DNA from 2 places in the Microbacterium sp. A94 genome. Region 2 is predicted to be linked to the other one. Evidence: predicted binding sites of a transcription regulator. Region 2 holds the regulator's gene; the other holds the start of a gene.
The links. Region 2 encodes LexA, which represses DNA repair genes until DNA is damaged. Its sites were predicted from a motif close to TCGAACANNTGTTCGA; they were not measured.

Region 1 (15,643 bases), on a different contig from region 2:
GGGGTTGCTGATGTTGAGTCACGACGTCTTTGTCCTCGGGGTCGGTGATGCTGGAACTGAATGTACCGGTTAGTACATTGATTCAGCAATACCTCTGGGAAATTAATGTACAAACTGGTACGTTCACTGCCATGCTCACCTCAATCGCTTCCGTCTGCCTGTCCGGCGGACTCGTCGACAAACTCCATGCCTGCGCTGAAGCCGGCTTCGATGGCGTCGAGATCATGGATGCTGATCTCATCGCCGCGCCGGAATCCCCCGAGGAGATTCGCGCGCTGTGCGACCGGCTCGGGCTGCGCATCGACATGTTCCAGCCGTTCCGTGATGTCGAGGGCGTCACCGACGACGTCTTCGCCGACACCCTGCGGCGGGCGGAGGCGAAGTTCCAGATCATGAACCGCCTCGGCACCGATCTGATGCTCGTGTGCAGCAACGTCGGCACCGCCTCGATCGACGATGACGAGGTGGCGGCGCGCCAGCTGGGTGAGCTGGCCGATCGGGCAGCCGCACACGGCATCCGTCTCGCGTATGAGGCGCTGGCCTGGGGAAAGTACGTCGACGACTACCGACGCGCCTGGGAGATCGTGCAGCGCGCTGATCGGCCGAATCTCGGTATCTGTCTGGACAGTTTCCACATCCTTTCGCGCGGGCACGATCCAGCCGGCATCGAGGAGATTCCGGCTGAGAAGATCTTCTTCCTGCAGCTGGCGGATGCTCCGAAGCTCGACATGGACGTGCTCAGCTGGAGTCGCCACCATCGGCTGTTCCCCGGCGAAGGCGACTTCGACCTCGTGGATTTCATGACGCATGTGGGGCGCGCAGGCTACGCGGGACCGTGGTCTCTGGAGGTGTTCAATGACACGTTCCGACAGACCGATACGGTGCGAACTGCCGCACATGCGCACCGGTCGCTCGCCTGGCTCGCCGATCGGACCGCCGCTGCAAACGGCTGGGACGACGGCCGGCTCGGAGAAGCGCCGACGGTGACCGGTCTCGATTTCGTCGAGGTGGCCGGCACAGATCTCGCCGAGGTCGACGAACTGCTCGCCCAACTCGGATTCGCGTTCGAGGGGCGTCACCGCTCCAAGCCCGTGCGGCTGTGGAGCGCGGGCGCTGCTCGTGTGATCCTCAACGAGCAGGTACGCCATGATGAGCCTCGCCTGTCGGGGATCGGGTTGCGGGTGGCGGATGCTGAAGCCGCTGTCGACAGGGCGATCGCGCTGGGGTCACAGAACATATTCCGCCGCACGTATGAAGGTGAACAGGCGCTGCGTGGAGTCGCATCTCCGGACGGAACGCAGGTGTTCTGGAGCTCGCTGCCCGTCGAGAAGTCCTGGCTGCAGGAGTTCGATGGCGGTACCGGCGCGGTGGACGGACTCGTCGGCGAGATCGACCACATCAATCTGGCATATGCGTGGCAGGACTTCGACGAAGCGGTGCTGTTCATGTCGAGCGCGCTGTCACTGCAAGCCGAGCCGCCGGCCGACGTACCCGGCCCGCACGGGCTGATCCGCAGTCAGGTCATGCGCACACCGGATGGAATCGTTCGGGTGCCCATCAACCTGGCCCCGCCCACGGCGCCGAGGCCGGCACGCCACATCGCCGTGCGCACCGATGATGTGTTCACGGTCGCCCGCCGGGCGCGCGAACGGGGTATCGACCACCTCCGGATTCCGGCGAACTATTACGACGACCTCGGTGCGCGCTTCGGGCTCTCCCCCGAACTACTGTCATCGCTGCAGGAGCTGGATCTGCTTTACGATCGCGATGCCGCCGGCGAGTTCATCCATTTCTACACCCGCACGATCGGTGATGTGTTCTTCGAGGTGGTCGAGCGACGCGGCGGCTACGACGGCTACGGCGGCGCGAACGCGCCGATCCGGTTGGCCGCGCAGCGGTAGATTCTCGCCCGCCCCGCGCGCACAACTCCTGAAGTTCACGCAGTTCGGCCCCGAATCTGCCGGATCCGGGGCCGAACTGCTGATTTCTCAGGAGTTATGAACGCGTGGGGCTGAGCACCTCGCGCTCGAGGCGCGCGAACGACTCCTCCATGCCATCGGCCATGCCGGTGGCGAGGATCATGTCGCGGGTCTCCAGGTCGGGGTACTCGATGAGCACCGTGACCAGGGTGGCGCCATCCTCCTCGTAGAGGTTGAGGTCGTTGAGCGTCTGCGTCGGCATCCCCTGCATCCGCTCTGTCGTCACAGCGCGACGCGGGGCGTCGATGAGCAGGACTTCACCCTCGAAGCCGAATGGCTCGCCCTCGGTGTCACCGACCGGAGCCCAGGAGTTGCGGTAGCTCTCACCAACCGTCGTGGTGGCCACGCACTCCGTCATCTCCCAGCCGTCGGGTCCGAGCATCCACTGCTTGATCAGATCCGGTTCGTGGTGCGCGCGCCAGACGAGTTCGCGCGGGCCATCGACGAGACGCGTGATGCGCACATGGGTGTCATCGAGCAGCTCGACGCGCGTGCCCTTGCCCTGGGCGTAGTCGCGCAGGTCCTGGAGCACGGCATCCAGCTGGCCCATCGCCATCTTCGCGCCCTCGATCGCGCCCATCGCGACGACCTGCTCGAGCGCTTCGGCCGAAGTGAAGTAGCTGGTCGTGACCATGCGTGTGCTGTCACCGGATGCTTCGAATGAGAACGCCATGCGCATGGCGGGGAAGCCCTCCAGCGGCGTGCCGTCATCGTCGACGAAGGAATCGAGCACCTCGAACCGGTGCGGCTCCTCGATCGCGAGGAACTCCCAGGCCCCAGAAGATTTCTCGCCCTGCGGACTGGTCATGTGATAGATCGCGCGACCGCCGACGGCGTGGTCCCAGGTGGTGAAGGTGGCGGGCCACCCGGGAGGACCCCAGAAACGTTCGAGCTGGCGCGGATCGCTATAGGCCGCCCACACGCGCTCGACCGGTGCTGCGAGGTCGGCGACGACGGTCATGGTGAGGTTCTCAGCATCCGTGGTGACATCGGTGACAGGCATTTCACTCTCCTTGTTGTTTGGGCGCCGGCGTCTCTGCCAGCAGGTCGTCGAGGCGGGCGATCCGCGACCGCCACAGGGCTTCGTATTGGGCGAGCAGCGCCCGAGCGCGTGCGATCATCTCAGGATTCGCACGGACGAGCCGCTCGCGTCCCTCGGCGCGCTTGATGATGAGACCGGCGGCTTCGAGAACGGCGACGTGCTTCTGCACGGCCGCGAACGACATGTCGTAGTCGCCCGCGAGCATCGAGACGGACTGCTCGTCGTTGATCGTGCGGCGCAAGATGTCACGCCGCGTCTGGGCAGCAAGCGCTTGGAAGACACGGTCGATGTCCGTTTCACTCAATCCCATTTGTGCAACCATTTGGTTGTACGTTACGCCCGTGCGGATGCTGTGTCAAGGGCGGGCGCCGCCACCGCCACCGTGCTGTCGAACAAGAAATCGGCCGACCCCGCAGATGCGGAGCCGGCCGATATTCATGAGTCGTTCGTCAGGAACGCGCGCGGCGGATCATCAGTACCGCACCGCCGGAGAGCAACAGCACCAGGGCTGCGCCCAGCGCGATCCATGCCGGTGAACCACCGGTGGTCGCAAGGTCTCCTGCCGGCTCGACGGCAACGGGAGGTGTCTCGCCGCCGACAGCATCGCTGACCCCGCCCACTGCGGTTTCATCCGCAACGTTTCCAGCACCGTCCGGCGCCGCATCAGGAACGGCAACCGGGTCAGTCTCGGTGGGGGCGGGGGTGGGTGTGGGGGCGCCCACCGCATCTCCGATACCGCCCTCGACCGGCGCTGCGGGCTTGTCACCAGCATCCGGCGCTGGCGCCTCAGTGTTGGGAGCATCCACATCGGGGTTCTCTCCCGGCTCGACGACAGGTGCGTCACTCTCGACGGGAGCGGGCTGCTCACCCTCAGCAGGTTTGTCGCCTTCAACAGGCTTGTCGCCTTCAACAGGCTTCTCGCCTTCAACAGGCTTGTCACCCTCAGCAGGCTTGTCACCCTCAACGGGCTGCTCACCCTCCGCGGGAGTCTCGTCGTCGACCGGCGTAGAGCCGATCTCGTCGATCGCGTCGCCGATTCCGCCGGTCACTGGCTCGTCCGGAACCTCGGTCGGAGTTTCGTCAACGGGAACCTCCTCGGCCGGGTTGCCCTCAACGGGAACCTCGACGGCAGGCTTGTCGACTTCCTTGGTTCCAGCGAGAAGGGCGAGGCCATCTGCGCTGAGGTATGCCAGCAGCGGGTTGGCGTTCGTCTTGAAGCCGACCCAGTACTGGTTCGTGGTGCCCGACACCCCGTATGAGGTCACATACGAGGTCTTACGGTTGTAGTCCATTGCGCTGCGCGTATTCGAAGCACGCACAACGGTTGAGTCGCCGTTCAAGACCCAGCGCTGTTCGATGTTGTTCAACGAGCAGTCAGAAACCCCGTACGTACCCATATGCGTGACGCACAGGTTCGGGTTCTGGGCGCTGTGGATGCGACCCGCGATGTCAACGAACCAGGTTTCCTTGTGGTTGTCAGCACATTTCTGATCAGCATCCACTCGCAAAAGGTTCTTGTCATCGAGGTAGAGGCAGCGCCCCTGGTTGACGGTCACAGCCGAACCGGCCGGAGTGTCGACTGCACCATCAGCATCGGCATACCCGCGATCCTCGAGGAACGAGGCGAGTTCAGGCAGGTCTGCTGCGGTGACGCCCTTACCTCCGTGCTCAGCAAGGTAGGCCTCGACCGTGAGTGCGTCGGCAGTCAGCTGCAGAATCCGTTCTGCAACGCGACGAGCCTTCATGCTCAGCGGGGAGAGATCATCTGCCCACCCCTGGAGGATGATCATGTCCGGGACGCTCAGCACCGGGGCACCAACATTCTCGAGTCCGAGAAGGGTCGCTTCCAGCTTGCGCAGCTCCTGCTCGCGGAGCGCATCGAACCCGTCATCCATGCCAACGACGACCGCAGCGGGCATCGGCTCGAGGTCAGTGGCGATCGTGATGGGCTCGCCCATCTTGGTCGTCTGCTTCTCGACCCGGCAAGAGATCTGCGCACCGGTCGGGCGCTCGCTCTCGGCGATGTTCACGTTGAGCTGCTTGACACCGTCACTGGCATCCAGGGCGATGTACTGCGTCGCAGCATTCTGGAAGGTGACCTCGACCCAGCACGCACGATCGTACGACTGGATCTGCGGGTCCACCTGCGGCAGATCGAATGTCACACCGTAGTTCGAGCGGAATGCCGGGTACATCAGCGTCTGCTCGGGCTTGGCCGGGTTGTATCCACCGAGAAGGGTGAACACCGGCACACCGACCTGCTTAGGAGCAAGCATGTTGAAATCGGGGTTCGCCTGCTTCGCATCGACCCAGGCGCCCGCCTTCTCATCCCAGTCGCGGTAGCCGCTCGGGTAGGACGTGTCCGCGACAAGATCCCGCAGATAGGTCTGGATGCGCTTGAGAGTGTAGCGAGTGTGGTGGGTGTAGTCGGAAACCGGGCTGGCATCCCAGCCACCGGCCATCGCGTCGGTGTTGAAGTTGTAGCGACCGGCCAGGTTCTCACGGAAATCCATGCCGTTGATCGACGGGAACGGCCGGTACGCGCGCTGGTCAAGGTTTGAGCGCATGAGCCCCCGGTAGGCGATGTATCCCCATCCCGAGTCCATGTTGTGCGAGGCGTCGCGGACGATGTCATCGCCGGTCGCCTTGTTGTTCACACCCGGGTAGTGCCCGATACCGTAGGAGTGACCGAGCTCGTGGCTCAGCTCATTTCCGACGGAGTCGTACAGCGTCGCCATGCCGTTGCCACCGGACAGGCCGTGGCGATGACGGCCGTTCGAGTAGAGCCCAGCGGAGTGGTGGATGACGCGCTGGTTGGTGCTGCCCGGCTGGCGCTGATTCATCGGGGAGCTCGTGATGCCCCACGTCGCGAGGTTGATGCCGGTGGAGACCTGCGCCTTTCCGACGTTCTCGCGCATGGTGCCTGCGTAGACGCTGCCGATACGGGGATCCGGGCTGTCGACGGTGTAGATGTCACCCGAGTGGACGATGACCTTGTCGAGTTCGACGTCCTCGTACTTCGCCATGGTGAGCCTGGACAGCGGGATCGTCTGGAAGTAGTCAGTCGCACCCGACGCCGGGTCGTTGAGGAAGCGCTGTCCGTTGGCTACGGGCGGGAAGGTGAGCATGCCCAAGCGGATGTTGTTGATGACCATCTCACGCGGCGCACCGACATCGACTGCGTCGAGCGTGCCGGTGCGTCCGGCGCCGTCGATCACCGTAAGCGTGATGCCCGGCTGCACCCACTCGTACGGGAGTTCGACCGACCACGCGCGCAGCGAATATGCCACAGTTCCGCGCGAGTCGAAGCTCTGATCAGCATCCGGGAGCAGATTCGGGTGTGCGAGGTCGACGGTGCCCTTGACCTCGCCCTTGACCTTCACCTCGACCTTCAGGGAATCGACAACCGTGGTCGGTGTGACCATGAGCAGCGCAATACGATCGGCGACCAGCGTCGGTCCTTCGTGCGCTGCGTTGTCGGTGGGGTCGACGGTGGTCATCTGCGCGAACTCGACCATCGCGCCGAGATCGCCGGTGAGGTCGTTGCGGATCTCACGCTCAGAGCCGTCGCGTGTGTAGTCGTGGAAGCCGATGTCGGCGGATGCGCGGTAGCTGTCCGTAACAGGGAGAGCAGTCGCTGCAGCGGCGGCTGTCTCCTGGGAGGCAACCATCGGCACGGCGAGGGCGGCGACGCAGAGCGAAGCGACGAACCCTGTTCTCATCCGCCGAGCGGTTGACAGCGTGAATTTGCTGGGGGGCATAGTGGGGGATTTCCTCGATTGGGGGGAACGAGTCAGGCCGCGCCAGGTGGACACGACCGTGTAGGCAGTCGATCAGCGGCGACTGCTCGACTGGCGAGCATTTTGCGCAGACCCTTACCAAATTCTTATCCAGGATACTGCACGCTGCGGTCATTAACTCAGTAGCAGGGCGATTCGCCGCGATTAGGGGCTCGGGTGCGTTCACACGCCGAGAATGTCGGATGCCCGATCTACAGTGAGCACGTCTCACCGATGAGACAGTCTCGATACGAGATACAGACATACGGAACCGGAGTGAAGAACATGAACGAGACGACTCTCACCATCGTGGGGAACCTGACGGCCGACCCAGAACTGCGCTACACGCAGTCGGGTGCGGCGGTGGCGAGCTTCACCATCGCCAGCACGCCGCGCTCATTCGATCGCCAGGCGAACGAGTGGAAGGACGGCGAGGCGCTGTTCATGCGCTGCTCTGCCTGGCGCGACCTCGCGACGAACATCGCCTCATCGGTATCGAAAGGCAGCCGGGTGATCGCCTCCGGGCGTCTGCAGCAGCGCAGCTACCAGGATCGCGAGGGCAATTCGCGGGTCAGCATCGAGTTGCAGATCGATGAGATCGGGCCCTCGCTCCGGTACGCGACAGCGCAGGTGACGCGCGGGGATCGGTCGGCGCCGGTAGCAGCTGTGTCAGCGACGGTGCCCGTAGTGGCGCGAGCGGGCGCGCCAGTTGCGGCGGACGCAGCGGCGCCCGCGTCGGATGCTGGGTGGGCGGCGGTCGACGAGACACCGTTCTGATGTCGGGGCTTCAGTGCCGGCCACCGAAGAGCGCATAGAGCAGCGGCGCCGCCGAAACGATCATGAGCACCGCCCCCAGTGCGGGCAGCGGCGTGAGCAGCAGTGCACCCCCGACGAGCATGCCGGCGAACAGGACTGCGGCAACCGCGCGACGGCCGATGCTCATCACGATGTCGAGCCGCCGTTCGAGGCGGGATGTGTCGAACGTCACCGTGCCGTTGTCAATACTGGTGATGACGTTGTCGATGCGCTGCGGCAGCCGCCAGGTGACGTCTGCGGTGCGGAGTGCTCGACGAGCCAATTCCTGCACGACGTTGCCGCTCTCATCGCGGATCAGGCGCGCGGCATAGGGCTCGGCCGCATCCCAGACGTTGAAGGCGGGGTCAAGCCCGCTGCACATACCTGAGGTGAGCGAGACCGCACGGATGAGCAGCAGCATATCTTCAGGCAGCTGCAGCGGAAGCGACCGCACGACATCGCCGAATTCGGCGGCGAAGGCGCTAAATTCCTTCGGGTCGACCTTGCTCAGTTCGGCGACGCCCATCCCGCCGAAGCGTGCGAACAGGGCGGTCAGGGCACGTTCGAGTTCGAGGGTGTCGGCGGTGGGGAGCAGCATCCCGATCTCCTGCGCGGAATCCACCAGGCCTTTGCTGTCGCGCCCGGCGACGGCGATCAGCAGCGTTCGCAGCCCGTCACGCAACCCGTCTGGCACCTCGGCCATCATGCCGAAGTCGACAAAGGTGAGTCGCCAGCCGGTCCCCGCCGCTGTTCCCTCCCCCGATGCGGGCGTGACGAAGATGTTGCCCGGATGCGGGTCGGCGTGTACGAAGCTGTGGCTGAACACCTGGTCGAACATGACCTCGGCGAAGACCTTCGCGACCTCAGTCGGGTCGATCCCCGCCGCGCGCAGGGCCGTACCGTCATTGATCTTGATCGCGGTAACGTCCGACAACGTCAGCACGCGACGGGTGACGCGTTCCCAGACGATCTGCGGGGTGTTGACGCGAGGGTCGTCGGCGAAGTTGTCCGCGAAACGTTCGGCGTTCGCGGCTTCGTGCAGGTAGTCAATTTCCTCCAGGCTGGTCTGGGCGAACTCCTCGACGAGGGCTGGCGCATCGACACGGCTGGAGACGAGGCGGATTCGGCGCAGCCAGCCAGCGACGCGGCGAAGCGCGGCGAGGTCGGTGGCGACGATCTCGTCGATGCCGGGACGCTGCACCTTCACGACGACGTTTCCGAGTCCGGTATCGGCGGCGTCGAGTGCGGAGAGCCGGGCGCGGTGGACTTGGCCGAGCGATGCGGCCGCAAGCGGTTGCTCATCGACCCAGGCGAATGCGCGTTCGAGGGGTACGCCGAGTTCAGCTTCGGCCAGTGCTTTGATGTCTGCGAAGGAGACAGCGGGGACTTCGTCTTGCAGCCCGGCGAGCTCATCGGTGATCTCGGGCGGGAGCACATCAAGACGAGAGGAGAGGAACTGCCCCACCTTGATCATGAGTCCACCGAGCTCGATTGCGAGCACGTGGAACCGTTGGGCCAGTCGCTGCATCCGTCCGACACGACTGCGCTCCGTGACGCGCGAAAGGCCGACGCGTGGCAGGAACAGCTCGAACCACCACAGCTGCACCAGTTGCCTGGCGGCGAACGCGATGATGCGGCGGTAGCGTGCGCGGTGGGGACTCACTGCCCCAATTCACTTCTCGGCGAGGATCGCGTACAACCGGCGCCGTGCGTCTTCGAGTACGGCCACCGCTTCCTGCACCTGTGCGGGAGAGCCGGTGCGAGCGACCTGCGCGGCCGCGCCGGCGAGATCGATTCCCGCTTTCGGCAGCGCAGTGTGCGTTGATCCGTCGCGGGAAGAAAACGCGGCCCATGGTGCTGGCTTTTCTGCTGCGATCTCGGCTTCTTCACGCCCAGCACCGGTGAGCGAGTAGGTTTTGCGGCCGTTCTGCTCTTCTGCGGTGAGGAGCCCTTCGTCAGCCAGGAGCTGCAGCGTGGGATAGACCGATCCGGCGCTGGGTTTCCACGCGCCCCCGGAACGCTCTTCGATCTCATGGATGATCTGGTACCCGTGCATCGGCTCTTCGGCGAGGAGCGTGATGACGGCCGACCGTACATCTCCGCGCGCCATCCGCGAGGGCCCGGTGCGCTGCTCGAAGGATTTCCTGAGCTGATCCATCGCATCGAAGATCGCGGATGCCGGACCGCCGGCACCGCCGAACATTGCTCCGTCGCCGAACGGGCCCGAAGGGAATGACGTGCTCATGAGGACCTCCCGATAGTGGGTGACGCCGAATGGCTCTGGGGAGTTAACGATATATCGTTCAGTATCGCTAGGGAAGGGTGCGGCGCGAAGAGACCCGCTCATGCCACAGTGCCCCATGCCGCAATACCTCATGCCGCGATATCGAATCGTGCGCGCCCGCCGAGCCGGGGCTCGCGTGCTGGATCGACATAGTTCGGGGGAATAAACCAGACCCGCGCCCCAGCGCCGACGCCGTCAACGTTGACTTCCCACCCGTTGTCATGGATGCGATGGTGGCACGTCTCGCAGAGCAGCACCCCGTTCATCAGGTCAGTTCGACCGTGATGTCGTTGCCACCACCGGATGTGATGAGCTTTGGTCATTTCGGGTGGAAGAGCGCACATTGCGCAGCCGCCGTCCCGTTCGACGAGCGCCAACCGTTGAGCTCGAGTAAACAGCCGCTTCTTCCGGCCCCAATCGAGAATCTCGCTATCACCGCCGAGGACACAGGGGATGATGCCGTCACCCGCGGCCATTCGCCGGGCTGCGCTGACGCTGACTGGCTGATCTGCGCCGTCGATCGTTGCCCATCCGGTACCGGAGATCAGATCTTGCAGGCTGATGCGGACGATGACCGTGGCACCGGCGAGCGGTAGCTTCGAGTCGCATCCGAGCACGTGGGAGCAGAACGCCGCGAATGCGTCCGCTTGAATCATCGCTACGCTGCGGCGGTCAGCATCCGGAGCATTGGGGTCAACTGAATCCTTACGCGCAACGAACGCGGCAGACACGAAGCCGCGGAACGCGGCAAGGATCGGGGCACCGCTTTCGATATCGGTCTTGCCGCTGAAATGTAGCTCTCCATCGCGCTCGAACATGTTGAAGAAGCGCTTACTGCGACGCTCCTCTTCTCGCGGCTCGACGCCGTCGGGGTCGAGCCATGCCTCGGCGCGCACAATGAGCTTGCGCAACTCGTCGAGGCTGAGCCCGACGGCGTTCTCGGTGAGGACTCTCTCCCCCTCGGCGATGCGCTCGGCGCCCGCGGCCACCCGACAGCGATCGAGCAGCGTGATGATCATCGCCGCCGCCTGCGCGCTCAGCTCTCCAGAAGCTAGAGCCTCACGCACCAGTTGATACTTCGCCGGCAGAGGGTTGCCCAGCAGATCTGACCGCGGCGCGGTCCCCTCACCCACTTTGATCAGCCGGAATGCGTCACCCGACGACACCCCCGTCGTCGCAGCAATCAGCTTGGCGGCCGTGCGGAACCCCTGCTGCTTCGCCAAACTGTCTGGACCGAGTTCCGTTCGCGACTCGTGAGCGATCCCGGCGGCGACATCGACATGCAGGGCATCCAATCTCCGTTGCAGGAGACCGACAGCCGTTTCCGCTGCGATGAGCTGTTCTCTCGTAAAAGTATTCGAGTCACCGGCATCCGCCCACACAGCGTCCAGCCCATTCAGGGCCTCGTGGATTGCGGTCAACTGTGACATGACTCCAGCTTAGCAACCGAGTTCGACTTTGTCGAACATTATTTCGAGAAAATCGAACTTTCGGCAGATAGCAGGGTGGCTCACGTGCCACACTTGCCGCATGTGGATCGGCTGGCTCTGGTGCGATGTTTTACTCGGCGATGTGCGCTCCCTGAAGGAGAAGCGCAGCGTGATTCGTCCATTGATCTCCGACCTGGCCCGTCGCACCGAATCCGCCGCCGCCGAGGTCGGCGCCCATGATCTGCACCGGCGATCAGAGATCGGAGTGTCCGTGATCGCGGCAGAAGCCGCCCATGTTCGAGACATCCTCGATCGCGCGGAGCGGATGCTGGCGGAGGAGCATCCCGAGATCACGCTGTTGTCGACCCGCCGCGGATTGCACTCCAGCGACGACTGATCGCGGCCAATGACCGGACCACCCCTAGCCCCGATCGCCGTCGTGTGACATTCTTGCCCGACACGACCGGAGGTGATGATGGACACCATTCTCTTCTTGGGTTTCGCGATCGCGTACCTCGTCCTGCTGATCTGGGGGATCGCGCTAACAGTTCGACGCGGGCGACTGATCGTCTCCGACCTCGCACTACTCGTATTCGCAGCCCTCGTCTATGACAACGCCGTGATCGGTCTCGGTTCATTCATCGGCGAGAGCGCGGGCCTCGAGGCGCTCAACGCCGTGCGCTATTGGTTGCACGCGCTGGTGACGCCGATGCTGGTGCTCGTCGCGTGGAACGTGCTCGTTCGCGCTGGTGTGCGCTGGGCCAAGACTTCGTGGGCGACGCTGGGAGCCATCGTGATCACGGCCGCGCTCGTCACCTACGAGGTGATCGTGGGCGCGGCTCCGGCGCAGCTGGTCGCGCAGCACGAGTACGGAACGCTGAGCTATTCGAATGAGAATGCCCCGGGTGGCCCGCCGCTCATGGTGCTGTTCGTGGCTGCCGCGCTGCTTGTCGCCGGCATCTACGCGTGGAAGCGCCAGGGGTGGCCGTGGTTGTGCATCGTCACCATCCTCATGGTGATCGGAAGCGCCATCCCGTTCGATTTTCCCAGCGGAGCGGTCACGAATGCGTTCGAGCTGGTGCTGCTGGTCGGCGTCCTTGCGACGATCGCGTTCCAAGATCGGCGCGCCAAGGCCGGGTGACTCCGGGCGGGTCGACGTGCACGGCACACCCCGGGACGCGCTCGCAGCGCGCCTACCTCCACCCGCCCCCGCTCACTCAGGAACGGAGCGCACCACACGCGCGGGTGAGCCCACGACGATCGACCCCGCCGGCACATCCTTGGTGACTACGGATGCCGCCGCCACAACGGCGTCATCGCCGATCGTGACCCCGGCCAGGATGGTGGCGTTGGCGCCGATCCAGACGTTACGGCCGATCATGACAGGAGCCGGGTGCATGTCCGCACGATGGCTCGGCGCCAGGTCGTGGTTGAGGGTCGCGATGACCACGTTGTGTCCGATGAGGCAGTCGTCGCCGATGGTGATGCCGCCCTGGTCTTGGAACTTGCATCCGGCATTGATGAAGATGCGCTTGCCGAGCGTGATGTTCCGCCCGAAGTCTGAGGAGAACGGCGGGAACATCGTCACCGTCTCATCCACCGGCTTCCCGATCAGACGCGACAGCAGCGCGCGCACTTCGGCCGGCTCGTGGTAGCCGCCGTTGAGCTCGCCGGTGATGCGCATCGCCTCCTGACTCGTCCGATGCATGACCTCGTGCAGTGGCGAGTCCCCCTTAATGGTGCGACCAGAATTCAGTTCGTTCAGAAGATCGTCAAGATCCATGGTGCTTCTCCTTCTCTGCAGCCGTGGTGATCAGTCCAGGGGCCCGCCGCCTGTCCAGCACGCCGGCGAACGCCATCGCGACGAGTCCCGCAACGGGCACGACGAGCAACCCCCACCGGAGCCCGGCGTTGTCCGCGATGAAGCCGACGAACGGTGGCGAGAGCAGGAAGCCCAACCGCAGCAGCCACGACACGATCGTGAGGCCGGCGCCGTGGCGCAGGCCCGGAAGCGCGTCGGCTGCTTGCATCGCGGCGGGAATGAGCGTCGCCGACCCGAAACCTGCCGCGGCGAAGCCGAGGATCGTGCCGGGCACGGTCGGAAACATCAGCGCCAGCCCCATCCCGACGAAGATGAGCAGCCCTCCGGCGCGGGCGACGGCACGCTGTCCGAACCGGTCGACGAAGCGGTCGCCGGCGAGGCGTCCGATGAACTGTGCGCCGACGAGGGCGATGTATCCGGTCGCGGCGAGGACCGCGGGCGCGTCCAGCGAGGCGGAGAGGTAGAGGGTCGCCCACGACATCCCGGCATCCTCGACGACGGCGCCAGCGATAGAAATGAGCACGAGCGCGACCATCACGAAGACTGTCCGTCCCGAGATTCCCCGCCGCACGGCATCGCGGATCTCGGGGCCGTCGGCGACGGCATCCTCTTCGGTGACGTCGTCGCGGCCCGGCAGACACAGACGAAGTGCGATGAGCGCGACGATGCAGAACACGACGGCAGAGATGGCGAGATGGATGCCGAGGGGCAGCGCGATCGCGATCGCCACAGCTGCCATCGATCCGCCGAGAACCGCGCCGATCGACCAGATCGCATGGAAGGAGTTGATGATCGAGCGGCCGTAGCCGCGCTGCACGCGCAGACTATGCGCGTTCTGGCCGACGTCGGTGATCGCGTCGGAGGCGCCGCCGAGGAACAGGCCCAGCGCGAAGAACAGTGCCGACGGCGCGATTCCCGCAGCAAGCAGGCCGAGGCTGGTGATGATGGTGCCGATGACGGCGACCTTCGCCGAGCCGAAGCGACGGATGAGCACGGCCGCAGCAAGCCCGGCAACGATCGCACCGGCGGGGAAGGCGGCGATCGCGAGGCCGTAGGCTGCAGCATCCAATCCGAGCGTCCGCTTGATCTCCGGATAGCGCGGCAGGATGTTCGCGAACAGGGCACCGTTGGTGAGGAACAGCAGTGCGACGCCGACGCGCGCGCGGCGGAGAAGAGGAGCGACGGTGGTCGTGCTGGGCATATCTACCAGCGTAGGCCGGGGCAGCGGGGCGGGCGCCGCGGTCCGCGCGGCCGCCCTCGCTATGCTGGTCGCGTCTTAGTCGCCACGGGGGGATCCACAATGACCACGAGACGCACGCGCCGCGCGGCCGCTTTCGCCGCAGCATCCGCCGCTCTGGCACTGACAGCAATGCTGTCCGGATGCGGCCTGATCTCCGGCGGCAACTCCGGTGGCCCTGACGTTCCCGCTGATCTGGTGCTGCATCCATCCGGCGACGAGGGGGCGTGGATGCTCAACGGGTACTCCGCCGGCACGTCCGGCGAATGGGTCTCCGATGACATGCTCTGCGGCATCCGAGATGGCATCGCGATCCACCGCGATCTGACAGACAGGGCGGTCACGCTCATCGCCACCGACCTCGCAACAGGCAGCGACCTGTGGCGGCTCGAGACCGAAACGCCGGGCGGCGTGAACTGCGCGCCCGTTCTGGATGACCGCCTGTACACCTCCGAAAGCGAGATGAATGCGAACGGCGACTACCGTTCCATTGTCGTGCGAGTCGACCTGGCCACCGGCGAGCGCACCAACATCTACGAAGCACCCATCAACATCTCGATATTGACCGCGTTCGCCCATGAGGGTGAGACGGCCTACGCCCTTGCCGCCGCCGACGCCGGCGAGGTGCTGCTCGCCTTCGATGGTGCCGGGCAGATCGCCTGGCAGGCCCCGATGAGCGCCGTCGCCGAATGCCACCTGCTGTCCGGACACATCGCCTGCGTCGACATGATGACCACCGAGTACACCATCCTCGACGCCGCCACTGGCGAGATCACCGCCTCCGGAAGCAGTCCCAGCGATCCGAACGACCTCGTGAACTTCGCCGCTGACGGATTCGCGCTGACCACCGACCGCGTTTCCTTCACCGAAGCCACCTACACCGGCTACGACTTCGACGGCAATGAGATCGGCGAGCTCGACAGCGCCCGTGGCCCCGGTATGCCCTCTGCCCTGGATGGCGTGTTCTACGAATTGGACGACTTCAACTACTGGACTATCGCCGCCGTCGACAGTGCGGGAACCCCCGTCTTGAAGCTCCCCGGCGGCCTGGACAACGGGCTCGACTCGGTAGCGACCGGCAAGAACTTCCCCGACATCGAGCTCGACGCCGTCTCAGCCGACGGACAGACCATCGTCACGGCACCCTTCGGCGCGCCGGCGCTCATCCTCGACCTCGATGCCAACACGATCGCAGAGCTGCCCAGCGGCGACGGGATCCGAACCATCGGTGGGTATCTCACTTCCACGCGCGACAGCGGCTCGGTCGTCTACCTT
Region 2 (15,643 bases):
ATGAAGAACGCGATGATCGACAGCACGAAGGCGATCGGCAGCAGGATCCAGCCCACGACCATCGTGAAGGGGATGCAGGCGAGGATCGTTCCCAGCACGGCAGCACCGAGCGCGATGAGTCCGATGATCGACGGCTTCGTGGCCACGGGCTTGACTGCGGCCGGCTCGACAGGCATCGCGGGTGCTGCCACAGCGCCCGGCTCGCCCGACTCGGGTGCGTAGTGCTCACTCCACTGCTGTCCATCCCACCACCGCTGGCGTCCAGATCCATCGTCGTACCAGCCTGCAGGGGTGTTCATGAGAGTCCTTCGTGATTAGGGATACAGATCGGGAGTGACACAGTCGCCCCCACATTCATGGTTACCAGCGACACTATGCCAGTGCACATGGGGAGCGATCCCCATGGTTGCTCGTCACAGCGCACAGGGGGTGTCGCTCGCAGTTAGGAACGAACGCGCGCTTAGGCTCGTAGACGCCATGATTCGGTTCGAGAACGTCACCAAACGCTACCGCGGAACGAAGCGCCCGGCCCTTGCTGGCGTCGACTTCGAAGTCCAGCGAGGCGAGTTCGTATTCCTCGTTGGAGCGTCGGGATCAGGGAAGTCCTCCTGCCTCCGTCTGATCCTTCGTGAGGATGTCCCCACGTCCGGGCGGGTCGCTGTGCTCGGGCGTGATCTGCGCTCGCTCGCGAACCGTAAGGTTCCCTACTTCCGGCGCCACATCGGCTCGGTTTTTCAGGACTTCCGTCTGCTTTCTTCCAAGACCGTTTTCCAGAACGTCGCCTTCACGCTCCAGGTCACCGGATCGTCGCGGGGGTTCGTGCAGCAGGCGGTTCCGGAAGCGCTCGCTCTCGTCGGTCTCGCAGGCAAAGAGAAGCGGATGCCGCATGAGCTCTCTGGCGGTGAGCAACAGCGTGTCGCGATCGCTCGCGCCCTCGTGAACCGTCCGCAGGTGCTGCTCGCAGACGAGCCGACCGGAAACTTGGACCCGGCGACATCCGTAGACATCATGCAACTGCTCGCCCGCATCAACGCTGGCGGCACCACTGTGCTGATGGCCACGCATGAGGCCGCGTTCGTGGATCAGATGCAACGTCGTGTGATCGAGTTGCGCGACGGTGAGATCGTCCGTGACGAGGTCCAGGGCGGTTACGGCGATCGCTCGATGATTCCGCAGTTGGCGCCCCAGCAGCAGCGCGGTGTGGCTGCGACGGCCGCGCTCACCGCAATGCTCGAAGTACAGCGCCAGACCGAATCGCTGGAGCCGCTCACCGCCGAGATGCTCGCCTCGATGAAATCTGCTCGTGATGCTCCGAACCACGTGAGCGCACCCGAGACAGCGCCCGCAGCGGAGGAAACCCCCGCGCCGGCGTCGGCCGGTCCCCGAACGCATCCCCTCGCCCTTCCTGAGGTCGACGTCGCTGAACTCGGTGTCGCCGACCGTCTGGGCCTGTCCGATACGGACGGCGACGAAGAAGTGGGGCCGACATCATGAGGGTGGGACTGATCCTCATGGAGGCCCTCGGGGGCCTGAGGCGCAATATCTCAATGGTGATCTCGGTTGTGCTGGTCACCTTCGTCTCGTTGACGTTCGTCGGCGCTGCGATCCTCATGCAGGGGCAGATCAGCACCATGCGCGGATACTGGACCGAGCGCGCGCAGGTGTCGGTCTCGATGTGTTCCCCGGTTTCGCAGGGGGAGACCTGTGTGGACGGCCCCGCCACCGAGGAACAGCTCGAACAGGTGCGTGGCGAGCTGGAAGGCAGTGCTCTGGGCTCGCTGATCAGCGATCTGCGATTCGAGACGAAGGCTGAGGCCTACGCCAACCTCACCGAACTGCTCGGCGAGGAGCAGGCCAGCGTCCTGACCGAAGAGCAGATGTCGGAGAGCTTCTACGTCACGCTCAAGGATCCCGGTATGTCTCAGGTGATCGTCGAAGCCTTCGCCGGTGTCAACGGCGTAGAAGAGGTCCGAGATCAACTGCAGTATCTCGACCCGCTGTTTTCCGCTCTCACCGTTGCCACCTATATCGCCGTGGGTATTGCGGTACTCATGCTGATCGCCGCGATCCTGCTGATCGCGACCACCATCCGTCTCTCGGCCTACGCACGCCGCAAAGAGATCGGGATCATGCGTCTGGTAGGCGCATCGAACCGCTTCATTCAGACCCCGTTCGTGCTTGAGGGCGTGTTCGCGGCCTTCCTGGGGTCGGCCCTGGCCAGCGCCGCGGTGATCGCCGGGATGCACTTCGGTGTGAACGGCTATCTCAAGGGGCGGGTACCGTTCATCACCACGTGGGTGTCGATGCCGGATGCGATCCTTGTCGTACCGGTGCTCATCGGCATCGGTGTGATCCTGGCAGCGCTGTCGGCCGGCTTCGCGATCCGTCGCTGGCTGCGCACCTGATCCAACGGCCGCTCCCGCCGCTTCGACAAGCTCAGCGATCGGACGGTAGGCTGAAGGGCTGTTCACCGGAAGTTAGGAACCATCATGCCCAGGGAACGCGGGGAGAAGGTCATCGCGACCAATCGTCGCGCACGTCACGACTACAACATTGAAAAGTCGTACGAGGCGGGGTTGGTGCTCACCGGCACCGAAGTGAAGTCATTGCGGCAGGGGCGGGCGAACCTGTCCGACGGCTACGCCTTCATCAAGGGCAAGGAGATCTTCCTTGACTCCGTGCACATTCCGGAGTACTCGCAGGGGCACTGGACGAACCATTCGGCCAAGCGCATCCGCAAGTTGCTGATGCACCGCGAAGAGATCCAGAAGCTCGATCATGCCGTTTCGGCGGGCGGATACACGCTCGTTCCGATGAAGCTCTACTTCCTCGACGGCCGCGCCAAGGTCGAAATCGCTCTCGCTAAGGGCAAGCGCGAGTTCGACAAGCGTCAGACCTTGCGCGAACGTCAGGACACGCGCGAAGCCGAACGTGCCATGCGCCTGCGTAACCGCACCGGCGAGTAGAACGTCAGGCGTCGGATTCACTCCCTGAGCGGGGCGCCGGGATCGACGGGGTAAACCCGAAGGCCCGGCCCAGGAACGTCAGTTCCCGCTCCAGTGCATCCACGATTGTCTCGGCTCGGCGGAAGCTGTGCCCCTCACCGGGATACAGCACGTACTCGTGGTCGATTCCACCGGCGGCAAGCGCATCGCGAATCGCTTCGGACTGTGACGGCGGAACGACCCGGTCATCTGCACCCTGCAACAGCAGTACCGGCACGTCGATCCGTTCCGCGTGGGTGAGCGGCGAGCGGTCGATGTAGAGCTGCTCGGCGTCGGGAAGCCGGCCGACGAGTCCGTCGATGTAGTACTTCTCGAAGTCGGGCGAGTCCTGTGCCAGCATCCGCAGATCAGTGACGCCGTACCGGCTGATACCCGCGGCGAACACGCCACCGCGTACGAGGGCGGAGAGCACGGTCCAGCCGCCTGCTGAACTGCCGCGGATAGCGATTCGCTCCGGGTGTGCGCGTCCGGATTCGGCGAGGCCGCGCGCAGCGGCGAGCACATCGTCCACGTCGACGACGCCCCATTCGCCGTCGAGGCGTTCGCGGAAGGCGCGACCGTAGCCAGTGGATCCGCCGTAATTGACATCGAGCACGCCGATTCCACGACTGGTGTAATACGCGATCGCAGCGGACGCGGCACCGGTCACGTGCGCGGTGGGGCCGCCGTGCACGAACACGACATAGGGCGGCTTCTCATCAGCCGGGGCCGTGGCATCGGGGTTGGCCGGGGCGTAGTCGAACGCATGCACCGAGCCGTACGCGCCTGCAAAACGGACGGGCGTGGCCGGTGGCATCCATGCCGGATCTGCCGGGGTGCCGCCGCGAATGCTCGTCACGACGCCGGAATCCACATCGACGCACCACAGCCCAGCAGCGGCGGTCGCGCTACCGCCCGTGAGCAGCACGCGGCTGCCGGAGACATCGTCGACGCTGACGTGCCCGCTTGCCGGTGTGTCCAGCGTGTCGACCGTGCCGTCGGCTTGGATCACGACGACCTCATCAGAGCCATTGGTACGCACGGCAACGATCCGTCCGTCGGCAAGCGGACGATACCACCGGTTGCCGAGCACCCACAGCCCGTAGCCGGTGTCGGCATCGGATGCGGCAACGGGCTCGGGCTCTGCCGCATCGAGGCCGTCGATGCGGAGCCGGAACAGCGCCCATCGCCCGCTCGGATCATCGGCGTAGAGGAGTTCGGAATCGCTGACCCACTCCGGCTGCAGGGCTGCACGCGTGCGGACATCGGCGAACACGTCGTCGCCCACCGTCGCGATGCGTAGCAGGGCGCTCTGCCAGGGCATCTGCCGGCCGGACCACTCCACCCACGCGATCCGTGTGCGATCGGGGGAAAGCGCCGGGTGCGCGAAGAAAGCGGTGCCCTGTACGAACACATGGACCGCCGACGCCTCGGTGGCGGCAGAGCCGTCGGTGGGAATCTGAACGAGCGCCCGCAGATGCGGCTGCACGGTGAGGTCTTCGCGGACGGCGAGCAGGCGCCCCTGCTGCATTGACAATCCACCGTGACTGGGGCCCGCCGGCGTCAACGGCTGCGGGCGCTCGCCCCGGCGCATCCGATACACCCGCTGGTCCCGCGCGTCGACGAAGAACAGCGTGCCTTCGGCATCCGCCGTCCACGCTCCGCCGCCGTACTCGTGGACGCGAGAGCGAGCGCTCCAGGGTGCCGGCAGCAGCACCTCACCGCTCGAGCTTCGCACCGTGAAGCGGCCCCCCTCGTCGGGAACGGACTCGCCCCACCAGATCTCCTCGCCCACGAATCGCGCGCCGTCGATGCGCGGGGTGGCGGACGCGATGTCAGCGGCTCGAAAGGGCGATGGCCAAGTACCGTACGGCTGCATTCTTCGAGCCTAGGCGGTGCCGCCGGGCGCGCGGAGCTGAGGCTTCGACACATGGCGTCACACACAGTGCGCGTCCGGGTGCCGGTGCCATAAATTCGTGGAAACGGCCGGTTCACCCTGGCTGTGGAGCGACAGCCGAGCCCGGCACCCGCCCGCGAACGGTCCGGATCCACCGGCGTCATTCGTGGCTGTGCACTGCCCACTCTGTCATCCAGGAGCACCATGTTTTCTGAGTCCTCACCCGCCGCCGCGCGCGTGCCGTTCTCCTTCGAGCTCTACCCGCCACGCTCCTCCGCGAGTAACGATGCGCTGCGCGAGACGGTCCTGCGACTGGCTGAGAGCGGGCCGGCATTCCTGTCGGTCACCTATGGCGCGGGTGGCTCCACTGGCGGGCGCTCGCTTGAGGTTCTTCGCTTCATCCGGGAGAACACCGACGTCGAGCCTCTCGCGCACCTCACCTGCGTGGGCAACACGTACGCCGCAGCGGCCACGTTGATCCGCGAGTTCCTGGATGCCGGCATCCGCAGTTTCCTCGCGTTGCGCGGGGATCCACCGCACGATCAGCCGGAAGGGTTCCTCGGCGATCTGGAGAGCTCTGCGCAACTCGTGCAGCTCATAGATCGGGTCCAGGCAGAGCATGCCCCCTATGAGGAGACGCCTGTTCCGGGCATCCCGGGCGCCGCTCAAGTCGCTCCGCGCCGCAGGGTCGACATCGCCGTGGCAGCCTTCCCGAAGGGGCATCCGCGCTCAGCACACCGTACGCAGGACGTCGAAGCCCTGCTGGCGAAGCAGGCGGCCGGTGCCACCTTCGCGATCACCCAGCTGTTCTTCCATGCCGACGACTACTTGGCATTCGTCGAACGGGCGCGCACTGCAGGAATCACCATCCCGATTCTCCCCGGCATCATGCCGATCACGTCTCCCGCTCGGCTGAACCGGGTGCTCGAGCTCACCGGCGAGGACCTGCCGAGCGAGCTGTCCATCGCGCTGGAAGTGGAACCCACCGTCGAGGGGCGTCGCGAGATCGGCATCGAATGGGCAGCCCGGCTGACCCGCGAAGTCGTCGACGGCGGCGCACCGGGCGTCCATCTGTACGCCTTCAACCAGCACGAAACCGTGCTCACCGTCCTGGCAGAAGCAGGCGTGACTCCTGCTCTGCGTCGCTGAACCCATCCCCGAAAGGAAACATCATGACCGCACTCCCACAGGGGACGATCCTCGGTTATCCGCGCATCGGACCCCGACGCGAACTCAAGAAGGCTGTCGAGGCATTCTGGTCAGGCCGCAGCGATCTGAACACACTCGAGTCCACCGCAGCACAGTTGCGCGCTGCAACGCGGGAGCGACTGACAGCACGTGGATTGGGTCGCGCCGATTCCGCCATTCCGGAATCCTTCTCGTTCTACGACCAGGTGCTCGACGCCGCCGTCACCGTCGGTGCGATCCCCGCTCGTTTCGAGGGTCTGCGTGAAGCGGACGGATCGATCGGACTGCCGGCGTACTTCACGATCGCCCGCGGCGAGGGTGAGCGGGCGCCGCTGGAGATGACGAAGTGGTTCGACTCGAATTACCACTACCTGGTGCCGGAGATCGGCCCGGAGACGACGTTCTCGCTGTCCAGCGACCGGTTGGTTCAGCAGGTCGCCGAAGCCATCAGCGCAGGCTACGTCAGCCGTCCGGTGATCGTCGGTCCGGTCACGCTGCTGGCGTTGGCGAAGGCGTCGGATGCCGCGCCGGAGGGCTTTGACCCGCTGTCGCGCTTGGATGATCTCGTGCCGGTGTACGTCGACCTGCTCGCCCGCCTGCGTGCCGCCGGCGCGGAATGGGTGCAGCTGGATGAGCCGGCGCTGGTCAGCGAATCGCTGCCCGCTTCGGTGGAGCAGCTGGGGGATGCTGCCGCGCGTGCGCTGGCGGTCATCGGCGCCGCAGCTGATCGCCCGTCGATCCTCGTTGCGGCTCCCTACGCCGCGCTCGACGCGAATTTCGCCGTATTGGCCGCTGCACCGATCGAAGCGATCGGAATCGACCTGGTGCGCGGGGATATACCCGCAGCTGTCGATGGTCTCTCCGGCAAGGCGCTCGTCGGCGGCGTCATCGACGGCCATAACATCTGGCGCGGTGACCTCTCCGCCGCTTTCGACAAGCTCGAGGCTCTGGGGGCGCTCGGTGCTGGGCAGGTCATCGCATCCACGTCGACGTCGCTGCTGCACGTTCCGCACGATATCGCCGACGAATCGAAGCTCGATGACCGTCTGGTGAGCTGGCTCGCATTCGCCGACCAGAAGGTCGAGCAGGTGGTGACGCTGGCTCGCGGACTCTCCGAGGGGCGCGCCGCGATCCAGGACGCGTTGGATGCTGCATCCGCAGCCCTTGCCGACCGTGGAGATGCTCCGGGGGTACGAGACGGTGTGGTGCGCTCACGTGAACTCGCCGAAGGCGACTTCTCACGGGTGCCGTACGAACAGCGTGAGAGCGCGCAGGACGAAGCACTCGGCCTGCCGGCACTGCCGCTGACGACGATCGGCTCCTTCCCGCAGACCGGTGACATCCGACGTGCCCGTGCGCAGTACATTCGCGGCGAGCTTTCGCATGATGAGTACGAAGAGTTCCTACGCCGCGAGGTTGACACGGTCATCGAGCTGCAGGAGAACCTGGGGTTGGATGTGCTGGTGCATGGAGAACCAGAACGCAACGACATGGTGCAGTATTTCGCGGAGAACCTCGACGGCTTCGCAGTGACCGAGCACGGCTGGGTCCAGTCGTATGGCTCGCGCGCCACCCGGCCATCGATCCTCTGGGGCGATGTGTCGCGTCCTGCCCCGATCACCGTGGGATGGTCAAGCTACGCGCAGTCGAAGACGGCGAAGCACCTCAAGGGGATGCTCACCGGCCCGGTGACGATTCTCGCGTGGTCGTTTGTTCGCGACGACCAGCCGCTGCAGGCGACCGCCAACCAGGTCGCATTGGCTCTCCGTGATGAGATCAGCGACCTGGAACACGCCGGAATCCGGATCATCCAGGTCGATGAGCCCGCGCTGCGGGAACTGCTGCCGCTGAAGAAGCATGACCAGGCGGCGTACCTGGAATGGTCGGTGGCATCGTTCCGTTTGGCGACCGGTGGGGCGGCGCCAGCGACACAGGTGCACACGCACCTGTGTTACTCGGAGTTCGGCGTGGTGATCGATGCGATTCGTGCACTGGATGCTGATGTCACCTCGATCGAGGCGGCCCGCAGCCGGATGGATGTGGTGACAGACATCGCCGAGGTGGGATTCACCCACGGCATCGGGCCGGGTGTGTACGACATCCACTCACCCCGTGTTCCCACCACCGACGAGATTGAATCGTTGCTGCGTCGGGCCGTCGATGAGATCCCGACGCGTCAACTGTGGGTCAACCCCGACTGTGGATTGAAGACTCGTGGCTACGAGGAGACGACCCAGTCGCTGCAAAACATCGTCGAGGCGACGCGCCGCGTGCGCGCCGAGGTAGCGGTGACCGCCTGACGCCGGATAGTCCGCGCTCTCTGGAGTCTTGCTGCACCGAGAACGCAGAGACCGCCCTTCCCCAGGCCGGGGAAGGGCGGTCTCTGCGTTGTGGATCAGATGAGCGGCTCAGACCGCGCGCAGCACCGCCACGACCTTGCCGAGCACGACGGCGTCGTCGCCGAGGATGGGCTCGAAGGAGGAGTTACGAGGGAGCAGCCAGGTGTGGCCATCGCGCTGGCGGAACGTCTTGACGGTCGCTTCGCCGTCGAGCATTGCGGCCACGATCTCACCGTTCTCCGCGGTGTTCTGCGTGCGGATGACAACCCAGTCGCCGTCGCAGATGGCGGCGTCGATCATCGACTCGCCGGAAACTTTGAGCATGAACAGGTCGCCCTTGCCTACGAGCTGACGGGGGAGCGGGAAGATCTCCTCCACCTGCTGGTCGGCGGTGATCGGCACGCCGGCGGCGATCTGGCCGACCAGAGGAACCATCGCGGCATCACCGACGGGCGTGCTCGTATCTGCGGGGCTCTCGCTGCTGGTACCCGGCAGATCGATCAGCACCTCCATCGCGCGCGTCTTACCGGGGTCGCGGCGTAGGTAGCCGCTGAGCTCGAGCTGGCCCAGCTGATGCGTGACGCTCGAGAGTGACTTGAGGTTCACGGCATCGCCGATCTCTCGCATGCTCGGCGGGTAGCCGTGCTTTGCGATCGAGGTCTGAATGACCTCGAGGATCGCCAGCTGCTTCGGGCTGAGATTCTTGCGCCGACGTGTGCGCGGTGCCCCCGGGTCAGGGGCTGAGTTATCGCTCATGAGTGGCTCCTTTGTGCGCGCTGTCGGTGCTCGTCTTCGAATGTCTGAGGTCCGTGATGGTGTGTCTCTATCGAAACCGTATCCGAGAAACGGTCACATTCGGAAGATCCGTTCGAGCGTGTCGGTGAAATTCACGGTGAGGTTTCGAATAAGTCTTGACAGATGTTCGAATTCGAAGATACATTCGGTACGTAGCTTCGCATTCGCCGCTCCCGGCCGAGTGGTGAATGCGAACGCTACGCCAAAGAGGCAGAGGAGAAACTCATGAGCACCATCAGCATTACCGCCCCCGCAGTCCGCCCCGTCCGCGCCACGACGCGCCTGCGGCTGACGACGCGCGGGCGCCGCGTGCTGCTTGCTCTTGCTGCCCTGCCGCTGGCCGCCGGGATCGGATTCGCCGCGCTCAGCGGAGGATCAGCGCTCGCATCCGGAGAAGCCGCCGAGCCCGTGCAGTTCGAGAGTGTGACAGTGCTGCCCGGTGACACTCTCTGGTCGATCGCGGAGTCAATCGCACCGGGTGCCGATCCGCGTACGGTGATCGATGACATCCAGCAGCTGAACCTGCTGGGCGGCGGATCGCTGCAGTCGGGTCAGAGCCTGGCCATCCCCGCGCAGTACACCAACTGAACCCAGCATTAGCATGGGAGGGTGACTGCTTCTCTTGACGACTTACCTCTTCGTGACGATCTTCGCGGGCTGACACCCTACGGCGCACCTCAGGCTCCGCTTCCGGTTGCGTTGAACGTCAATGAGAATACTCATCCCGTTCCCGACGAGGTGGCCAGCGACATCCTCGATGACATCGCTGTCGCATTGCGCGACGTGAACCGGTACCCCGATCGCGAGTTCACGACGCTGCGTGAGGGTTTCGCCGAGTATCTCGGTCACGGACTCGACGCCACGCAGATCTGGGCTGGTAACGGCTCCAATGAGGTGCTGCAGCACATCATGCAGGCCTTCGCAGGTCCTGGACGCACCGTGTTCGGGTTCGCACCGACGTACTCGATGTATCCGCTGCTCGCGCAGGGCACCGGGGCACGCTGGGTCACGGGCACCCGCGAACCCGACTACACGTTGACGGCAGAAGATGCCGCAGCGCAGGTCCGCGAGGCAGACGCCGACGTCGTGCTGCTGTGCCGCCCCAACAACCCGACGGGAACTCCTCTCGGTCTTGACGTGATCGAAGCGGTCTACGAGTCTGCCCGTGGCGTGGTCATCGTCGATGAGGCCTACTGGGAGTTCGCGCCTCGCGAAGCGCAGTCTGCCCTCACTCTTTTGCCTGGGCGTCCCCGCTTGGCGGTATCGCGCACGATGAGCAAAGCGTTCGCATTCGCCGGGGCTCGGGTGGGCTACCTGGCAGCGGACCCTGCCTTTATCGATGCACTGCGGTTGGTACGCCTGCCCTATCACCTCAGTGCTCTGACACAGGCGGCTGCCGTGGCAGCGTTGCGCAACGCGTCTACCATGCTGGGCATGGTCGACGAGATCGTTGAACAGCGTGACCGCATCACAGCGACTCTAGAAGCTCTCGGTTACACACCGCATGAATCGTGGTCGAACTTCGTCTTGTTTGGGGGAGTGGCCGACCCGCAGGCGACGTTCCAGGCGCTGTATGAACGGGGCATCCTCGTGCGTGATGTCGGCATCCCGAACCACTTGCGCGTCACCGCCGGCACCGAGACCGAGACCACGGCGTTCCTCGACGCTCTGGCCTCGATAGAATCAGCGTTATGACCGCTTCCCGTATCGCGAGCCGTGGCCGCAGCACTTCCGAATCGACCGTCGAGATTGAACTGAACCTCGACGGGTCGGGCCAGAGCCAGATCGACACCTCTGTGCCATTCTTCGATCACATGCTCACCGCATTCGCGAAGCACTCGCTGACTGATCTGACGGTGCGCGCGACCGGTGACACGAACATCGATGCACACCACACGGTGGAGGACATCTCGATCGTCCTCGGCCAGGCGATTCGCGAGGCTCTGGGCGACAAAGCGGGCATCTCCCGCTATGGCGATGCGCTCGTTCCCCTGGACGAGGCGCTCGTCCAGGCCGTCGTCGACATCAGCGGCCGTCCGTACCTGGTGCACTCCGGAGAGCCAGTCGGTTTCGAGCACCACTTGATCGGCGGTCACTTCACGGGGTCACTCGTCAGACACGTCTTCGAAGCGATCACCTACAACGCGGCACTCACCGTGCACGTTCGTGTGCTGGGCGGCCGCGACCCGCACCACATCGCTGAAGCGGAGTTCAAGGCATTCGCTCGCGCGTTCCGTCAGGCGAAGGCGCATGATCCGCTGGTGTCGGGTATTCCGTCGACAAAGGGCGCACTGTGACGCGCAGACCCACTGTTGCGGTCTACGACTACGAGTCAGGAAACGTCCACTCCGCGGTCAAAGCGTTGATCGCGGCTGGAGCCGATGCGACTCTCACAGGTGATCGCACCGAAGCCCTCGCGGCGGATGGTCTGTTCGTGCCCGGGGTGGGCGCGTTCGCAGCGGTGCGTGAGGCTCTCGTTGCCCAGGGCGGAGACGAGATCATTGACCGCCGCCTCGCCGGCGGGCGTCCCGTGCTCGGTGTGTGCGTGGGCATGCAGGTGATGTTCTCGCACGGTGTCGAGCGGGGCCAGTACGTCGACGGTCTCGGCGAATGGCCGGGAACGGTGACTGAGCTTGAGGCGCCGGTGCTGCCGCACATGGGCTGGAACACGGTGACACCCGACGCCGGCAGCGTGCTCTTCGACGGCATTGCCGACGAACGGTTCTATTTCGTTCACTCGTATGCTGCGCAGCAGTGGGAACTCGACGTCATCCCGCCGTTTCCCGGGCCGAAGCTGACCTGGACCACATACGGCAAGCCGTTTTTGGCAGCCGTGGAGAACGGGCCGCTTTCTGCGACACAGTTCCATCCGGAGAAGTCCGGCGATGCCGGCATCCGTCTGCTGACGAACTGGGTCAACAACCTCTGATCAGGGCGCTGGCGTCAGAGCCCGCGCGCAACTGCTGCTGCAGCTGACAGCCAGGCGCGCTGAGTGCGCTTGGCCAGGGAACCGTAGTGCAGGTGCCCGTCGACCATCTCGTGATCGAAGGGGATGCTGACGACTTCGCGGGCGAGTTCCTGGTAGCCATTGACGATGTGATCGACGTCCGCGGCCGTCGCCTTCGGGTCTGCCTGCGACACGACGACGATCGACTGCTCGGCGAGGCGTGCGGAACGCTCGTCGCGATCTTCGAGGGCTTCCAGGAGCAGCGCGCCGGCTTCGGCGTGGTCATCGCGCGTCGTGGTCGCCACGACGATCTGATCGGCCTGGTCGATCATGCGCAGCCACATCGGGTCGGATTCGTCGTTACCGGAATCGATGATGATCAGTCGGTAGAACTTCGCGGCAACCGCGTGAATGGCGTCGACGTCCTGCGGATGCAGACGGTTCTCATGCGCGAGCCGGATCGGCTTCGACCGAAGCACATCGTACTTCTCACGCGGCTGATGGTGAACGAAATGCGCCAAGTCTGCCGACTGTGCTCCAGTGCCGAGCAGACGCTCGGTCTCCGGCAGCATCTCCAGCAGGGTGCGGTCGTGGGCGCCTGCCTCGGTGCGCCAGCCCAGCGTGCCTCGCGTCTGGTTGTTGTCCCAGGCGAGAACGCCCGCACCGCCGTAGCGAGCGAAGACCGCGGACAGCAGAATCGTCGTCGGGGTTTTTCCTGCGCCGCCCTTGCCGTTGACAACGGCGATCGTGCGGGGGCCTGGCCAGTGGCGGCTGACGGCCGTCTCATCATCGCGCTCGGATTGCTCGGTGGCGTTGGGGGAGACCTTGAACCCCAGCTTGTTCAGTGCTCCGCGTGCACCGTGGCGCGCCGGCTCTTCTGGTCGGTCGGTCTGCAGGAAGGACTGCCGCTCGCGGGCTTCGCGTCGTTCGCGCCGTGACGGTGGCATGGCATCCGAAACCGAAGAATCGGCCGGACCGGCTCCGAGGGTCTCCGCGTCGGCTGGCTCGGGCAACGAGCTGCTCCTGCGGTACTGCGGGATGCTGGATGCCTCGCCCCGTGGCTGCGTCGGAGCGGGAGGGAGGGGCGACTCCGCAAGCGGGACGGAGCTGATGACGGCATAATCGTCGCCGCCCACTCGAATCGGAAGTTCGCCGGCAGGCTTTGCTGCTTCAGTATCACCAGACATCGCCTGAGAGCCTACCGCTCCGGCCTGCACTACGCCTGCATAAATCCACGTCATCTGCGCGTCACCGAGCGTCTCGCATTTGAAGCGTGCTCGGGCGCGGGGTAGCCTCAGTTCTCGTGCCCGTCTACGGCGCTCTTCACCCCACCCGAGGATGACATGAACGACTTCGCGTCCACACCTAAACTCACCCTTCTTCCGGCGGTCGATGTCGCCGACGGCAAGGCGGTCCGTCTGACACAGGGCGAGGCCGGCACCGAGACCAGCTACGGCGATCCGCTCGATGCGGCCGGCGAATGGGTCGATCAGGGTGCTGAGTGGATCCACCTGGTCGATCTGGACGCCGCATTCGGCCGTGGCAACAACACCGCGATCCTCCGCCGGGTCATCAAGCAGTTCCGCGGCGTGAACATCGAACTTTCCGGCGGCATCCGTGATGATGCGAGCATCGAGGCAGCCCTGGAAAGCGGAGCCAGTCGCATCAACCTCGGCACCGCGGCACTGGAGAATCCGGAGTGGTCCGCTGACGTCATCGCTCGTTACGGCGAGGCCGTCGCCGTCGGGCTGGATGTGCGCGGCACGACGCTGGCGGCGCGCGGCTGGACGAAGGAGGGTGGTGACCTCTGGGAGGTGCTCGAGCGCCTCGAGGACGCCGGCTGCAGCCGTTACGTCGTCACCGATGTCACCAAGGACGGTACTTTGCGCGGCCCGAACCTCGAATTGCTGCGTGAGGTGACTTCGCGTACGCCGAAGCCGGTCATCGCATCCGGTGGCGTTGCCAACCTCGATGACATCGCGGCGCTGCGCGAACTTGTGCACCTCGGTGTTGAAGGTGCGATCGTCGGCAAGGCGCTCTACGCCGGTGCGTTCACACTGGCTGAGGCTCTGGATGTCGCAGGAGACTGACGACGCCTGCGGCCACGGTGCCGAGACGCCGGGTGATTCGGCGGGTGTTCCCTGGGAGGGGCGCAGCTTCGAGTCCAACCCGCACGCCGGCGATGACGGTTCTGCCGACCCTGCGCTGCTCGCGGCGCTGCTGCGTTTCCGTGCAGGGGAGGGCAGTCAGGTCGAGGTGGTCGACGCCTTTCGCTCGGCGCGGGTGCTGATCCCGCTCATCGCTGAGAAGGGCGAGGAGGGCGTTGGGCCGCACGGGCTCGCCGTCGACAAGACGCAGGAGCTCTCGATCGTCACGGTTGCCGCGCCCGACGGGCGCACGGTGCAGCCGGTGTTCTCCTCGGTCACTGCGATGCAGAAATGGGATACCTCGGCCCGGCCGATCCCCGTTGAGGCTGTGCGCGCAGCGCTGGCGGCATCCTCGGAGGATACCGATCTCATCGTTGTGGACCCGACTTCCGAAACCGAGTTCATCCTCCGTCGCCCGGCGGTTTGGGCGATTGCGCAGGGGCTGGCGTGGGAGCCGAGCTTCCATTCGCCCGAGGTCTTCGCTGCACTTCAGGAGAGCGTCGCGCATGAGCTTGCTGTGATCGACGTGTCGGTGGCATCCGGTGATCCGGACGCGCGCCTAGAGGGCCCCGAACTGGTGGTCATTCTCGAACTCATGGACGGCCTGGAGCGCGACACTCTCGACGCCGTGCTGGCGCGGTTGGCTCAGCGCTGGGCCGGCGATGACCGCATCGCGGTGCTCGCGGACTCGCTGTCTGTGAAGCTCACACGCAGCGCGTAGCGCGCCGCGAGAAATGCTTTCCCGCATGAAACAGGGCGTAGGAGCACCTTTCTCATGCGGGAAAGTATTTCTCGACGTCGGTTAGCTCGCGGCTCAGTTGACCGGGCCGGTGTACTTTTCGCCGGGACCCTTGCCGATCGGGTCGGGGATGACGGATGCTTCGCGGAACGCGAGCTGCAGCGAACGCAGTCCATCGCGCAGGGAGCGCGCGTGCATGTCGCTGATCTCGGGAGCTCCAGCGGTGATCAGGCCGGCTAGGGCATTGATCAGCTTTCGCGCCTCATCGAGATCCATCTCGGTGCCCGGGTCGTCGGCGAGGCCCACCTTCACAGCCGCTGCGCTCATGAGATGTACGGCCGCGGTGGTGATCACCTCGACCGCGGGGACATCCGCAATGTCTCGCGTAGCTGATGCAGCAGCCTCTTCTTGTTGCTGCCAGCGCTCGTGGCGCTCATCGTGGCCGTCGCCCTGAACCGGAATCGTCACTTTGCCTTGCCTTCTGTTAGACTTTGTCGGGCTTCAGAGCAGTACGCTCTGAAACGAAAGAGGATTCACTTCCCACCCGCGCTTGCCGTTCCAGGCTACCGGGTCTTGCACTCCACCGGCTCACGTCGGTAGACCGGAC

Region 1: ACSU1L_RS09505 (DUF222 domain-containing protein) is a predicted target of LexA. The motif match lies at 11,341-11,356, and genes of this name have one in related genera.

Annotation. Positions count from the first base shown of each region.
Region 1 is NZ_JBPXMU010000002.1:743,091-758,733, reverse strand. It holds gene ACSU1L_RS09545 (TRAP transporter small permease) at 1-22, opposite strand, end outside; gene ACSU1L_RS09540 (TIM barrel protein) at 132-1,901, shown strand; gene ACSU1L_RS09535 (SRPBCC family protein) at 1,996-2,982, opposite strand; gene ACSU1L_RS09530 (ArsR/SmtB family transcription factor) at 2,984-3,343, opposite strand; gene ACSU1L_RS09525 (M66 family metalloprotease) at 3,471-6,782, opposite strand; gene ACSU1L_RS09520 (single-stranded DNA-binding protein) at 7,086-7,577, shown strand; gene ACSU1L_RS09515 (ABC1 kinase family protein) at 7,588-9,267, opposite strand; gene ACSU1L_RS09510 (PadR family transcriptional regulator) at 9,268-9,840, opposite strand; gene ACSU1L_RS09505 (DUF222 domain-containing protein) at 9,969-11,309, opposite strand; gene ACSU1L_RS09500 (DUF503 domain-containing protein) at 11,410-11,706, shown strand; gene ACSU1L_RS09495 (hypothetical protein) at 11,785-12,450, shown strand; gene ACSU1L_RS09490 (DapH/DapD/GlmU-related protein) at 12,523-13,092, opposite strand; gene ACSU1L_RS09485 (MFS transporter) at 13,082-14,332, opposite strand; gene ACSU1L_RS09480 (hypothetical protein) at 14,432-15,643, shown strand, end outside.
Region 2 is NZ_JBPXMU010000004.1:309,286-324,928, forward strand. It holds gene ACSU1L_RS12745 (DUF2510 domain-containing protein) at 1-299, opposite strand, end outside; gene ftsE (cell division ATP-binding protein FtsE) at 478-1,494, shown strand; gene ftsX (permease-like cell division protein FtsX) at 1,491-2,405, shown strand; gene smpB (SsrA-binding protein SmpB) at 2,490-2,966, shown strand; gene ACSU1L_RS12765 (prolyl oligopeptidase family serine peptidase) at 2,971-4,863, opposite strand; gene ACSU1L_RS12770 (methylenetetrahydrofolate reductase) at 5,086-6,030, shown strand; gene metE (5-methyltetrahydropteroyltriglutamate--homocysteine S-methyltransferase) at 6,054-8,369, shown strand; gene lexA (transcriptional repressor LexA) at 8,478-9,164, opposite strand; gene ACSU1L_RS12785 (LysM peptidoglycan-binding domain-containing protein) at 9,429-9,791, shown strand; gene ACSU1L_RS12790 (histidinol-phosphate transaminase) at 9,813-10,898, shown strand; gene hisB (imidazoleglycerol-phosphate dehydratase HisB) at 10,895-11,500, shown strand; gene hisH (imidazole glycerol phosphate synthase subunit HisH) at 11,497-12,132, shown strand; gene ACSU1L_RS12805 (AAA family ATPase) at 12,147-13,337, opposite strand; gene priA (bifunctional 1-(5-phosphoribosyl)-5-((5-phosphoribosylamino)methylideneamino)imidazole-4-carboxamide isomerase/phosphoribosylanthranilate isomerase PriA) at 13,494-14,240, shown strand; gene ACSU1L_RS12815 (SseB family protein) at 14,224-15,018, shown strand; gene ACSU1L_RS12820 (DUF1844 domain-containing protein) at 15,112-15,498, opposite strand.